Filimonas effusa: one gene and its partner. The protein of the gene in region 1 binds, or shares a complex with, the protein of each later gene. Links are inferred from orthologs where the notes say so. Each region holds a gene or a part of one and is shown on either strand. Other genes may lie near its edges.

Evidence for each region. The genes of interacting proteins can lie anywhere in the genome.
Region 2: the proteins of ESB13_RS21495 (region 1) and pheT are in contact, whole or in part, in a crystal structure (PDB 6P24), measured with the Escherichia coli proteins. The link is inferred for Filimonas effusa from one-to-one orthologs.

The regions. Positions count from the first base shown.
Region 1 is NZ_SDHZ01000005.1:19,180-26,998, reverse strand. Bases 2,889-5,722 are described here. They hold ESB13_RS21495 (phenylalanine--tRNA ligase subunit alpha), read left to right. Parts: upstream 2,889-3,708; coding sequence 3,709-4,737; downstream 4,738-5,722. Other genes in these bases: ESB13_RS21490 (SDR family NAD(P)-dependent oxidoreductase), read right to left, coding at 5,236-5,722; prfA (peptide chain release factor 1), read left to right, coding at 2,889-3,706. Outside these bases: ESB13_RS21510 (aldo/keto reductase), read left to right, coding at 324-1,175; ESB13_RS21505 (amidohydrolase family protein), read right to left, coding at 1,377-2,546; more of prfA, read left to right, coding at 2,642-2,888; more of ESB13_RS21490, read right to left, coding at 5,723-5,943; ESB13_RS21485 (YjjG family noncanonical pyrimidine nucleotidase), read left to right, coding at 6,031-6,726; ESB13_RS21480 (hypothetical protein), read left to right, coding at 6,728-7,222; ESB13_RS21475 (SRPBCC domain-containing protein), read right to left, coding at 7,224-7,682; ESB13_RS21470 (DoxX family membrane protein), read right to left, coding at 7,777-7,819.
Region 2 is NZ_SDHZ01000002.1:930,763-936,938, reverse strand. Bases 2,614-5,633 are described here. They hold pheT (phenylalanine--tRNA ligase subunit beta), read left to right. Parts: upstream 2,614-2,915; coding sequence 2,916-5,351; downstream 5,352-5,633. Other genes in these bases: ESB13_RS15025 (hypothetical protein), read left to right, coding at 5,358-5,633; ESB13_RS15035 (PA0069 family radical SAM protein), read left to right, coding at 2,614-2,865. In the rest of the region: ESB13_RS15050 (sensor histidine kinase), read left to right, coding at 1-69; ESB13_RS15045 (2'-5' RNA ligase family protein), read left to right, coding at 247-858; ESB13_RS15040 (2'-5' RNA ligase family protein), read left to right, coding at 897-1,499; more of ESB13_RS15035, read left to right, coding at 1,759-2,613; more of ESB13_RS15025, read left to right, coding at 5,634-5,648; ESB13_RS15020 (cell division protein ZapA), read left to right, coding at 5,676-5,972; ESB13_RS15015 (hypothetical protein), read right to left, coding at 6,022-6,176.

The DNA of each region.
Region 1 (7,819 bases):
TAGAAAAAAGACATCCCCCGCCGTTTTTGTGGGCTAGTACGTAGAGCTTATAGTCCTAGCCCTATTCCGAAGACCCAGGGATTACTTTTTTCTGCGGGTTTTATCCTGCCGAGGCTATTCATAACAAACAATCGTATTTAATAACAAACAATCGAAAACTAATCTTTCTTCAATGACACAAAACTAATGGCCACACTATCCGTGGGAAATGATAACATTCAGTTTATCATATGATTTTTATCAGCTCCCCAGGCTGGCATGCCGCTTGACGCTATTTTAGTTCCCAAACTCACTTACCTCAACTTTAAATAATTCTTTTAACCATGACTAGTTTTAAACCTACTTACACCCTCGGAAGCGATTTTACCGTGAACCGTATGGGCTTCGGTGCTATGCGTATCACCGGTAAAGGCATCTGGGGACCGCCCGCCGATAAGGAAGAAGCTATCAAAGTATTGCAAAGAGCCGTTGAACTCGGTATCAACTTCATAGATACCGCCGATAGCTACGGCCCCAACATCTCCGAAGAGCTGATCGCAGAGGCCCTCTATCCTTATCCCGAAGACCTCGTGATAGCCACCAAAGGCGGCCTCCTCCGTACAGGACCCGATCAATGGCCTGTTAATGCACATCCCGATCACCTCAAAGAAGCATTGCACGGCAGCCTCGAACGATTGAAACTCGACTGCATTCAACTATACCAGTTGCATCGTATCGATCCCAATGTCCCTTTCGAACAAACGCTTGAATTCTTGCAAAGAGCCCAGGAAGACGGACTCATCGAACATATCGGATTGTCGGAAGTAAGTGTGGCTGATATCGAAAAGGCACGCACCTTCGTCGATATTGTCTCTGTTCAAAACATGTATAGCTTCAGTAACCGTAAATGGGAAGCAGAGCTGCAATATTGTAAGGAAAACGGCATCGCATTTATTCCATGGTATCCATTGGATGGTGGCAGCGCCGAATCGCTGAAAGCCCTCGAAGCCTTTGCCGCCAATAAAGGCATAAGCCTCCAGCAATTAGCGCTTAGCTGGCTATTGCATTATGCTCCCAACATCCTGCTTATACCCGGCACTTCCAAAGTAAAACACCTCGAAGAAAACTTCGCGGCTCAAACCATCCGCCTCACCGCCGATGAAATGATAGCGCTCGATGAAATAGCAAAAAAATAAGTCAACCTGTCATGTCTGCGAAACACTAATGAAATTAGCAGAGTATAGGATGAGTATACGATCAGTATAGGATAAGTGCACAAAGAGCCTGCTCAAAAAGCAGACATATTGTCTCTGTTACTAAAATCTTTATCAGTAGAAACAACGAAGCCGGAGATAATTTCCCCGGCTTCGTTGTCATATCACATCTGTAACATAATTCTACCATCTGCCATCCACTCTCTCCACCCCATTCAATCCCTCGTCCACAACCAACACGCCCGGCTGTCTCCCCTTTTCAAAACTGCCATACCTGTCCTGCAACTGCAGCGCCTGCGCCCCGTTAAAAGTGGCCCATCGCAATAACTCCGCTAAGGTTAGATCAGGAAAATGAGTTTGTAAAGTCTTTAATTCGGCAAGAATACTCAACTGGCGATTGCTGGCCAGGCTGTCAGTACCAACCGTAATAGTGCATCCCATTTCTCTCAGCAGCCCAACAGGAGGCACCTGGTTTTCAATATAAAGATTCGCATTAACACACAAGGTCCAGAACAGTTGCTGGTGATGTAATTGCGCCTGCTGTAATGCCAGGCTAATATCTTCAGTAGTACTGCAGGTGTTATGAACCAGCAGCACCTGTGCCGGTCGGTCAAGCAGCGGCAGCCAGTGACGAAGTGAACGGCAGCCGGGGGCCTGGTAAAACGAAATATCAGCTCCCAGCATACTATACAACTGCCGGAAGGCAGAGTCGCCGGTAACAAAAAAAGCATCCTCTTCCGGGGTTTCCTGGTTGTGTACCGATGTTATTTTGCCAGCGCTATGTTCATTGATAAGCGAAAACAAAGCCGGGGAAACCGAATACGGCGCATGAGCCGTAATGGAGCCGTTTAAGCCGGCAGAGTTGAAAGCTTCCAGGTTTTGTACCGCCTGCGCCATCCGCGCACCAGCGCCAGCAGGAATAAAACCGCTGACTTCCATAAAGTTATGATATGTGAGCCTGCCCTTTTCCTTCTGTTGTATGGTATGAGTAGTATTACAGATATCGCCAACCGCCACAACCCCGCCGCGGTACATTTCGTCCTCTCCGGCAACGATGGCCTCCGCTATCTGCTCCGGGGCAAAACTGCGCTGCTGCATAACGCCGGTCACAAAATTCACTAGCCCGGTAGATTCCGGAAGCAGCGCCTTCATATGACTCAATTCCAGGTGGCAATGGCAATTCACGAACCCCGGGCTAACAATGCCATTCACCTTCCGGATATCATCACCCGCATCTTTTTCGGCAATAATTGCTGCTACTTTTCCCTGCTCATCCGTAATCAGTACCTGCTCAGGCCCCAGCATTTCCCGGCCGTCGAAGAGCCCGCTACCCTGAATTTTTAAGTATGCCATAAAGCCAAAGTTACAGGAGATGCCGGATGCCACTGAAAACTCTTAATTTTGCCGCCGCTCCGGGCCAATCTGCCGGAGATAGAAAATCATACACAATGTTAGATCAACTAGACGGCATTAAGGCCCGTTTTGAACAGATAGGGATAGCACTTACCAACCCAGAGATCATTAATAATCAACGGGAGTTCGGTAAAATGAGCAAGGAATACAGGGATTTGGAGAAAATTGTGAAGCCCTATGAAGAATATCGTAAGGTGATGGCCGATTATACCTTCAGCAAGGACGCCCTCAATGGCAGCGACGAAGAAATGCGTGAGCTGGCCAAAATGGAACTGCCCGAACTCGAAGAGAAAAAAGAAGCGCTGGAAAAAGAATTGACCAAACTGCTGATCCCCAAAGATCCGCAGGACGATAAAAACGCAGTACTGGAAATCCGCGCCGGTACCGGTGGCGACGAGGCTTCCCTGTTCGCAGGCGACCTGCTGAACATGTACCTCCGCTATTGCGCTAAAAAAGGCTGGAAAGCAGCTATCGTCAGCGAAAGCGAAGGCACCGTGGGTGGTTACAAAGAGGTGATGGTAGAAGTAACCGGCGAAGACGTTTACGGAACCCTCAAATTCGAAAGTGGCGTTCACCGTGTACAAAGGGTTCCCAACACCGAAACACAAGGCCGCGTTCATACCTCCGCAGCTACCGTGGCAGTAATGCCCGAAGCGGAAGAAGTGGATTTCGAACTCAACCCTTCCGACGTGAAAATGGAAACCTCACGAAGCGGTGGCGCCGGTGGTCAGAACGTTAACAAGGTGGAAACCAAAGTAATGTTGACACACATCCCAACAGGTACCGTGGTTATCTGTCAAACAGAACGTACACAGCTCGGTAACCGCGAAAAAGCGATGACCATGCTCCGTACACGTTTATACGAAGAACAGGTGCGCAAACAGGAAGAAGAGATCTCCCGCCAGCGTAAAACGCTTGTGAGCACAGGCGACAGAAGCGCGAAGATCCGTACCTATAACTGGCCGCAGGGACGCGTTACAGATCACAGAATTGGCTTAACTTCCTACAATCTCGACGCTGTTGTCAACGGCGAAATAGAGGAATTTATCGAAGCATTGCAAATGGCAGAAAATACTGCTAAAATGACTAAACAAGACTAAGCATGGAACAACTGTTGCAACAGATTGAGGTATTAAAGCAGGAAATAACCGCTTTCGAAGCAGACGGTAACGACGCCGCCGAATCTTTCCGCATCAAATATCTCGGCACAAAAGGCATCATCAAAGGCCTTATGGGCGAGATGAAAAATATTCCCAACGACCAGAAAAAGAACTTCGGACAGGTGATGAACGACCTGAAACAACACGCCGAAGACAAATGGGAAGCCCTCAAAGGCAGCGATAACGCCGCCGCCGACACTTCGCTCGCTTACGACTGGACCCTCCCGGGTTCCACTGTAGACGTTGGAAGCCGTCACCCCATCAGCATCGTCCGCAATCAGATAGTATCCATCTTCAAACGCCTGGGCTTTGCAGTAGCTGAAGGCCCCGAAATGGAAGACGACTGGCACAACTTCACCGCATTGAACATGCCTGAAAACCACACCGCCAGGGACATGCAGGATACCTTTTACATTCTTCAGAACCCCGATTGGGTCCTGCGTACACACACATCGAGTGTGCAGGCCCGTGTAATGGAGAAACAAAAGCCGCCGATCCGCATCATATGCCCCGGCCGTGTATATCGCAACGAAACCATCAGCGCCCGTGCGCATTGCTTCTTCCACCAGGTAGAAGGTCTATATATCGATGAACACGTAAGCTTTGCCGATCTGAAACAAACCCTTTACTTCTTCGTTCAGGAGATGTTTGGCAAAGACGTTAAAATCCGTTTCCGCCCATCTTATTTCCCATTCACCGAGCCCAGTGCCGAAATGGATATCAGTTGTACGGTATGTGGTGGCAAAGGCTGCTCATTATGTAAACACACCGGCTGGGTTGAGATCCTCGGTTGTGGTATGGTGCATCCCAAAATGCTCGATAACTTCGGTATCGACTCTAACAAGTACACCGGCTTTGCATTCGGCATGGGCATGGAGCGTATCTGCCAGCTCAAATACCGCGTCAACGACCTCCGCCTCTATTCTCAAAACGATGTCCGCTTCCTCCACCAGTTCACCGGTGAAGTCTAGCATACATATAACATGATAAACAGCAAGCCCGGAACGTTGTTCTGGGCTTTTTTGTTGCACTGATTGGGAGTACGGCTTTCAGGAGTTTCCTTCTTAATTTCTTGTGATAAGACTACGCTGCTTGCCGTAACTTTATAGACGAAGCTACAGGCTTCTGTTTTTTATTTGCTCTCGTGGAATTTTAGAGTAGAAAAATTAGTGAAACCAGGGAGAGAAGAACTGAACCCATACCTTAAATTAATTAAACTATTGCGATATAGATGTTTGCGGCAAATTGGAAACTGCAACGAACACGTAATCTGGAGTATAACCATAGTATAAAAAGAAAAAAGGCAATGCCAGTTTCCCGGCAAAGCCTCCAATACAAATATACCAATATATTTTGCATTACTCATACTAGCTTGTTTAAAAACATCCCAAAATAAGCGCTCAATTTTTAGGCTATTGAAAATGAGTTGATTGCAAACTCGAACTTCCCTAAATGGCAGTCATTATTTCCTAAAGATCCCCCAACTGCGGCCTTAAAATAATCTCCTCTACACAAGCCTGCGGCGATAAAAACGCCGCCGTATAAATCATCGAAGCAATATCCCCCGCCTCCATCAATCGCTTCGGATCAACACCCGACCCCGCCCACGAATCAGTATAAGCCGCTCCAGGGTACACCGTCGTCACCTTGATATTATAAGGCTTCATCTCCTCCCGCAGGTTCTGCGAAAACCCCGCCAGCGCAAACTTGCTGATGCTGTAAGCCCCTCCATTCGCATAAGCCTGCAGCGAGGCAATAGAACACATGTTGAAAATATGCCCGCGCCGCGCTTCCATCATAGCAGGCAGCAATGCCCGCGTCAGATCATACGCGCTGAATAAATTGGCCGCCATCAGTTGCTCCAATACGCCTTCCGGCTCATTATGTACACTGCCCGGGATAAACTGCCCCGCATTATTTACCAGTATATCCACCGTAACTTCCTGTTGCTTTATCCATTCAGCAAAAGCCGTAACCTCTTCCTGTACACTTAAGTCGGCGGCGAAATGCTGCACATTGGTACGCGGAAAACGCGCCTGCAGGTCCATCGCAAATGCCTTTAGCGTCTCCTCATTCCGTGCACAAAGAAAAATGCCATGCCCTTGTTTATCTTCTCCAAACTTCTCAGCAATCGCTTTGCCCAGCCCCTTCGATCCTCCGGTAATAACAATATTCATAACATAGGTATTTACAAGCTCAATTTTAATAGTCTTACCTTTGCAATACTATACCAGACATCAGATTTCGCCAAATAAGACATTTTCATGCGCTATCGACACTTGTTCTTCGACCTCGATCATACGCTTTGGGATTTTGAAACCAATGCTAAGGAAACCCTGATGGAACTGCATGGCATCAATAACTTATCAGAAAAAGGCATTATCGATACCGAGCTTTTCTTTGAACGTTATAGCTTCCATAATAAACGCCTCTGGGAACGGTATGAAAAAGGATTCATGAAACAGGAAGACCTGCGCTGGAAAAGAATGTGGTTTACACTCCTCGATTTTAAAATAGGAGACGATATTTTGTCCAAAGCCATGTCCGCCCAGTTCCTGGAACGGCTGCCCTTCAAAAAAAGACTCTTCCCCTACACTGTAGAGATCCTCGATTACCTTATCAATAAAGGATATCAGTTGCATCTCGTAACCAATGGTTTCGATGCCGTACAGCACAACAAGCTGAAGAGCAGTAATCTTCAGCATTACTTCGGAAAAGTGATCACCTCCGAAGTCAGCAACAGTCTTAAACCCAAAAAGGAAATATTCGACTACGCGCTGCAGGTAACAGGCGCGTTAAAAGCAGAAAGCATCATGCTCGGCGACAACCTCGAAGCCGACATCCGCGGCGGCAACGACGCAGGCCTCGATACAGTTTTCGTAAATCACCTGAAAATCGAAGCCCACGTTCCCTCAACCTATACCATCCACCATCTTAAAGAACTCGAAGACATCTTCTGATATGTCTATCTCCTTTAACACAACAGTAGCCCTGCGAATAGGTTATATTGTGTTTGCGATATTGGCTTATCTCATCCCCTGTCAGCTTTTCCCGGTTAGTTATCAGGTTGCTGATATAGAAAATGAAAAAGTAGCTTTCAAAGGAGACGAAGAAATAGGCACTTGGGATGAATACTATACAATGGTGTACACAGACTCAGACGAAAGTTTCAGGATCCCCAACAGGTATCTCAAAGAAGAATTCAACATTGGGGATACATTTGTTGTTGCCAGGAACCTGGTGCTGAAACCTGCGCTAGTTAATAAACGCCACAGTACATATGTATACCCCGTTGCGAACCACGATAAAATAGAAGCGTTTGTTCTTTTCTTCACAGCCCCTGCGCTGCTTACATTGGCTATTTGGAGACGAAAGCATTACGCCCGCGATTCGTCGGCAATACTCATATTATGTACTATACTGGTTATCATAGTCCTGGCATATTACATAATATAGACTACCCCTTTGCTGAAAGAAAATCAAATGCTCCTTTCCTTAAATGAATCCCATACTCCATCCATGCTTTAAGGCAGGCCAGGAAATTAGTCCACCCTTCAGTATTACTGATTACCCACTTTAAACCCACGTCATCGATAGGAGCATCCTTTTCCGTGATAGCTATTATCGTAGAGTTATTGCTGGCTTCGGTCAATGTCATTTCAACGAGCATCTCCCTGGTCCCGTTATCCCAGTGAAACGAGATATATTTATCCTGCTCTATATTACCCACGCGTACAGGAAATGAATCCGGAAATTCAGGGAAAGTCCACTCCACAGTTTTACCTGCATCTAAACGGCCAGACCCTTTGCTGATAAAATACTGGCTCATCTTATCCGGATCTGTAATAGCATCAAAAACTTCGGCTGCCGGTTTTTGTACCTGGATTTTGGCTTTTGCAACAAGTATCTGATCCATATGATAATTCTTTTGATTGATATAATAACCCTATCATGTATAAATCAGCGCCATAAATATGCCATCACGAAATACGCATGGCGCTTTGCAACAACTACAATACTTTACTATTTGCAGAAAGCATAGCGCTATATCGG
Region 2 (6,176 bases), on another replicon or contig:
GCTTCGTCGGTAGAGCATATGGGCAGCACCTTTTATATATCCATTCCTGTTTATACGGATGCGGGGTAACAGCGTTGTGCTGGCGGCATTGCTGCCGCCAGCATTCATAGGTTGCAACGCCCCTGTCTACTATCATTACCTTTCAACGCTGTGCGGTGGTGTTTTTCTCCAGGTGCTAAATTCTTTTCCAAAAATACTAATTTATTTAGTATTTGTCCTTAAATTTATTCCCTGAAATGAAAGTTTATGGAAACAGGATGCTTAACAACCGGAATGTTTAATGTGCCATCGGCTGAGACATTTGAGTATCTGCTGGTGGTACAGCCTGATGCGAGTGTTCGTACGCAGGTGATGGAGGAGCGCTATTTTTTTAACGGGCTTTACCGTCAGGGGGTTGCGGACAGTATGCCTCCTGATATAGCTGTAGCCAGTTTTACGGCGAAGGAAGCTATGGAGGATATCCTGATCCGCTGGCTAAGGCGGATGATTGCGCAGCAGCCTGGTTTTACGGTAACGCTGAATAACTATGGTGCTATACCGCCACAGGCGTTGTATTTGCGTGTGCAGGACCAGGAGCCTTTTTTAAAGCTTGCGGCGGGACTTCAGCCAGTATGTGATTTTTTGAAGGATAACCAATGTCCACCTTTATTACGCTATAGTAAAGCGTTTATACCGCTTGCTTCGAAGTTGCCTCCGGCTGTATTTGAGAAGGCGACGCCCGATTATGCCAGGCGAAGTTTTCATGCGTCGTTTGAGGTGCAGCAGCTGGCGCTTATACGCAAGAGTGCGGATGGCACCTGCAGGAAGATACAGGCTTTTGGGCTGAGGTCTTCTGTAAGCGATCAATATGCGGCCTGAATGGCTGAATGACCTGTGTGACCAATAAATGAACCTGTATGACAACAAATAGCCCGGTAGCCGGTTATCCTGAAGCCGAATATCTCCTGGTAATTCAGCCGCATGCTGACCTGTATGATAAGATCATGGCGTGTAAGAATGAATTTGCTGAAAAGTATAATGCTGCTGCAGCAGCATTTGGCAAGCCTCATATTACTTTACTGCGATTTAAGCAGGTACTTATGGCGGAGGAGAAGATCACGCGTCATATTGGTGCTATTGCTAGTGCATGCCCGCCGATGAAGATCGAACTTAACGATTTCGGCAGTTTTCCTTCGCATACTATTTATATCAATATTATTGGAAAGCAGGCTATCAGGTATATGGTACGGGAACTGAAATTGGTTCAAAGGCTGGTGAAGGGCAGTGAAAAGCCTCATTTTATTACCGAGCCGCATCTTACCGTAGCGCGCAGGCTACAGCCGCAGCAATATGAGCAGGCGTGGAAGGAATACCAGCATCTATCTTTTTCGGGTCTATTTATTGCGGAGCATTTGCTGCTGCTGAAGAGGGCGCCGGGTATGCGATCGTACCAGCAGGTGGCAAGTTTTCCGCTTCTGAACAAATCTACTGCGGCTACGCAGGGGGCATTATTTCTTTGAGCTGTTTCTAAAAAGCTACCTATCTCCTGAAAAACATTTTTTCCTGACATACAGTCTTCCCCAAAGCATTCATTCAAAAGCGTATTTCATTTGAAAGGGTACTTCTTCGTAATGGTATTTCGTTCGGAGGGGGCATGTTATGCAGCATACTGTACGACTGGCGGTAAGCAATGCGAACATATTTCATTTGAAAGAGCGCGTCATTTTATCAGAAAAACACCATTTAACGGGAAGGAGAGCTTTCCATAATAACGGCGCTATGAATACTAAAGAGCAGCATCCTAATGCCCGGCCGAGACCTGTGCCGGGGAATAATGAACAATACCATTCGGGGAGGGGCGCCCAGATAAATACGCCCAACCGTTTTCTTTCGCATGAGCGAGTCAGGGAATTTGTAGAGGGGATTGACGACTGGACGGAAGATAATCCTGCCACTGTTTTTCTCGAGGAGCAGGCTAAAAGTCTTGTCAACAAGGTGGACAGCCCTGATGTGGGGATGTATTACAGTATGAATCCTTACCAGGGTTGTGAGCATGGTTGTATTTATTGTTATGCGCGGAATTCGTTCGAGTATTACGGGTATAGTGCGGGGCTTGATTTTGAGCAAAAGATCATTGTGAAGAAGAATGCGCCGGCGTTGCTGCGGAAGTTCCTGATGCATCCCAAGTGGGAGCCGCTGCCTATTTCGCTGAGTGGCAATACGGATTGTTACCAGCCTGCGGAGCGTAAGTTTCGTCTTACGCGGCAGTTGCTGGAGGTGTGTCTTCAATTTAATCAGCCGGTGGGGATCATCACTAAGAACGCCGGTATACTGCGGGATAAGGATCTGTTGCAGGAGATGGCTCGGAAGCGGCTGGTGAGTGTGCTGATTTCGGTGACCTCTTTCAATGAGGATCTACGGCGGGTGATGGAGCCTCGTACGGCTACGGGGGCGCAGCGTTTGAGAGTGATCAGCGAGCTTAGTGCGGCGGGAGTGCATACCGGCGTAATGCTGGGGCCTATGATACCGGGGCTTAACGAGCATGAGATGCAGGCTATCATGAAGTCGGCGAGTGAGTCGGGCGCGCGTTTCAGCGCTTATACCTTTATCAGGCTCAATGGTGCTATTAAATTATTATTTCATGACTGGCTTTTCAAGAATTTTCCTGACAGGGCAGATAAGGTATGGCATCTTATTGAGTCGGGGCATGGCGGCCAGGTGAATGACAGTCGTTTTGGGCTTCGGATGCGGGGTGAGGGGCCTATAGCTGACCTGGTGCGTCAACAGTATAAAACGTATAGAAAATTGTATCATCTGGATGATGAGCGATGGGAGCTTGACGGCACTTTGTTCCGTCGTCCGGGGGAACAAACAAGGTTGTTTTAGTTGTTAACGGCGCCCGGGCTTATATTTGCAGTCTGTTCAAAGCAACAATAATGACAATATCTTATAATTGGCTTAGCTCTTACCTGCCTTCCAGTGAAGCAAACCTGGACCAGGATAAGTTGTCTAAAATATTAACGAGTATAGGGCTGGAAGTGGAGAGCCTTGAGAAATACGAGCGTATTAAAGGCGGGTTGCAGGGTTTGGTGATTGGTGAGGTGCTGGCGTGTGAAAAACACCCTGGTGCTGATAAGCTGAAGGTGACAAAAGTGAATACCGGTGGCGCCGAGCCATTGCAAATAGTATGTGGCGCTCCCAATGTAGCTGCGGGTCAGAAGGTTGTAGTAGCCACTGTTGGCGCTACCATTTATCCCAGCAGTGGTGAGCCTATGACTATGAAGCTGGCTAAAATACGCGGCGTAGAAAGTTTTGGTATGATATGCGCTGAAGATGAAATTGGCATGGGGCAAAGTCATGCTGGTATTCTCGTACTGCCTGATAGTGCGGTGCCGGGAACTTCGGCGGCAGCTTATTTCAAACCTTATTCAGACTGGGTGTATGAGATTGGGCTTACTCCGAACAGGATGGATGCGATGAGTCATTTTGGTGTTGCAAAGGATGTGTGCGCTTATCTCACCCATCATTTCAAGAAGGAGCTGCGGGCTATCAATCCTCTGAATGTTAGCTTCAAGCCTGATGCTACGGAGGTTCCGGTTCAGGTGACTGTTGAGAATGAAGAGGCTTGTCAGCGTTATGCCGGTGTTACCATCAAGGGTGTTACTGTGCAGGAATCTCCTGAATGGCTGAAGGATAAGCTGTTGTCGATAGGGCTTCGTCCTATTAATAATATTGTTGATATTACCAACTATATACTGCATGGAACCGGTCAGCCGTTACATGCTTTTGACCTGGATAAGATAAGGGGGGGCAAGGTTATTATCAAGAATATGCCTGAGGGTACTCCTTTTGTTACGCTTGATGAGAAAGAAAGGAAGCTGCACCCGGATGACCTGGTCATTGCCGATGCGGAAGGGCCTATGTGTATTGCGGGTGTATTTGGGGGTTTGCATAGCGGCGTAACGGCGGGCACTACCAATATATTCCTGGAGAGCGCGTGGTTTAACCCGCAGCGAATCCGTAAAACTTCGTTTCGTCACGGCTTGCGTACCGATGCGGCTACCCGTTTTGAGAAAGGGGTGGATATTTCGAGCTGTGTGCAGGTGTTGAAACGTGCTGCTCTGCTGATAAGAGAAGTGGCGGGCGGTTCTATTGTTTCGGATGTTATTGATTGTTACCCGGCTCCTAAACCTAAGGCTGAGGTGGCGCTGAAATATCATTACCTGAAGAAGCTAAGCGGTAAAAACTATCATCCTGATGCGGTGAAACGCATTCTTACCAGTCTTGGTTTTGAAATTATCAAAGAGGGTATGGATGAGCTTTGGGTGGCTGTTCCTTACAGTAAACCTGATATTTCGCTGCCTGCTGATGTGGTAGAAGAGATTGTGCGTATTGACGGGCTTGATAATATTGAAATACCTACTTCCATCACAATAGCTCCTTCAGTTGAGACGTTAAGCTTCAAGGAAGGGCTGAAGGAGAAGATTGCGGGCTACCTTGTGGGCAAAGGGTTTAATGAGATTATGACCAACTCTATTACCAACAGCGCTTATTTTTCGGAAGCAACGCTGGAGACGGCGGTTAGGATGATCAATAACCTAAGCGCCGAGCTTGATGTCATGCGTCCTTCCATGCTTGAAACCGGTTTGGAGGCGCTTGCTTATAATATCAACCGCAGGAATCAGAATCTCCGGTTCTTTGAGTTTGGCAAGACCTATTCTACCAGTGGTCCGGGTCATTATCATGAAGAAGAGCATCTTTGTCTTTATATCACTGGTTTGCGGAATGAGCAAAGCTGGCAGGAGAAAGCCCATGCTGCTGATTTTTTTCTTGCCAAGGGTATTGCCGAGGCATTGCCTGAATTAGCGGGTGTGAAAGGTGTGCAGTGGGTGAAAAGGGAGCAGGAGCATCATCCGCTGGAGCTGGAATTGCAACAGGGCAAGACTGTTTTAGGAAGGCTGACCGTGGTAAGCAAAAGTTTATTGCAGCGTTTTGATCTGAAACAGGATGTTTATTTTATAGATCTCAATATTGCCCAGCTGGTGCAGCAGGGGCAGGCGAAAAAGATCACTTACCGTGAAATATCGAAATTTCCGGCTGTGCAGCGTGATCTTGCGATTGTTGTGAAAAAGAACACGACGTATGATGCTGTTGAGACGCTGATACGTAAAACCAAATTATCGAAGTTGCAGCAGGTAAGACTGTTCGATATATTCGAAAGCGATAAACTTGGTGCAGACAAGAAATCAATGGCCATCAATTTTACTTTCCTGGATGAAGAAAAAACGCTCACCGATAAGGAAACGGATGGTATGATGAATAAACTGATCCATGCTTTTGAACAGGAGCTGCAGGCTGAAATCAGGAAATAATACCATGTGATGCTGAACCTGGATACGCAAATACAAAATTTACAGGAAAAACTCCAGTTGCTGCTGAAGTCATACCAGGCGCTGCAGAAAGAAAATATGCAGTTAAAAAGGGACCTGGCATTACATCAGGCGGCACTGGAGAACAAAAACTTCAGGCTCAACCAGTTGGAGCAACAGGTTGACGTTTTGCAGGTGAATGCGAAAACGCAGACTGCCGAAGAGCGGAAGGCCCTGGAGCAACGGGTTGACCAATATTTGAAGGAGATTGATAAATGCCTGGCGCTGCTTAACGCCTGATCGTGGTGATCTATTAATTGTATTAACATGCTTGAAGACCTGATACCGGTAAATATTGTGATTGGTGACCGCAGTTACCGTTTGAAGATTGAACCTAAGGACGAGGAGTTGGTGCGTAAGATCATTAAGCTGATCAATGACCGGATTCTTGAGTTCAAGACGAACTTTGCGGGAAAGGATATGCAGGATTATATTGCGATGGCGCTGATATGGTTTGCTACTGAGCAGTCGAGGGCTGGGAGCGAACTTATTGCTTACCAGGAAATTAGTGAAAAGCTGGCGGCGATGGAGGCGATGGTTGAGCGCGGTATGGAGGGAAAGTGAAGAGTTGTGGTGTTTTTCATATGGTTAGTGTGTATGGTGGTGTGTTGTTTTAACGGAACTTGACATTCATGTTGTGTTTTTTAGCGTAGGTTTTTCCTGTTTCGTAGAGATCGCCGTGAAGCTGGTCGAAGGCGGCGGCGTATTTTGTTTCGATATCACCGGCCAACGTGTTTATATCCTGATCGCTGGCTTTCTGGTCGCATT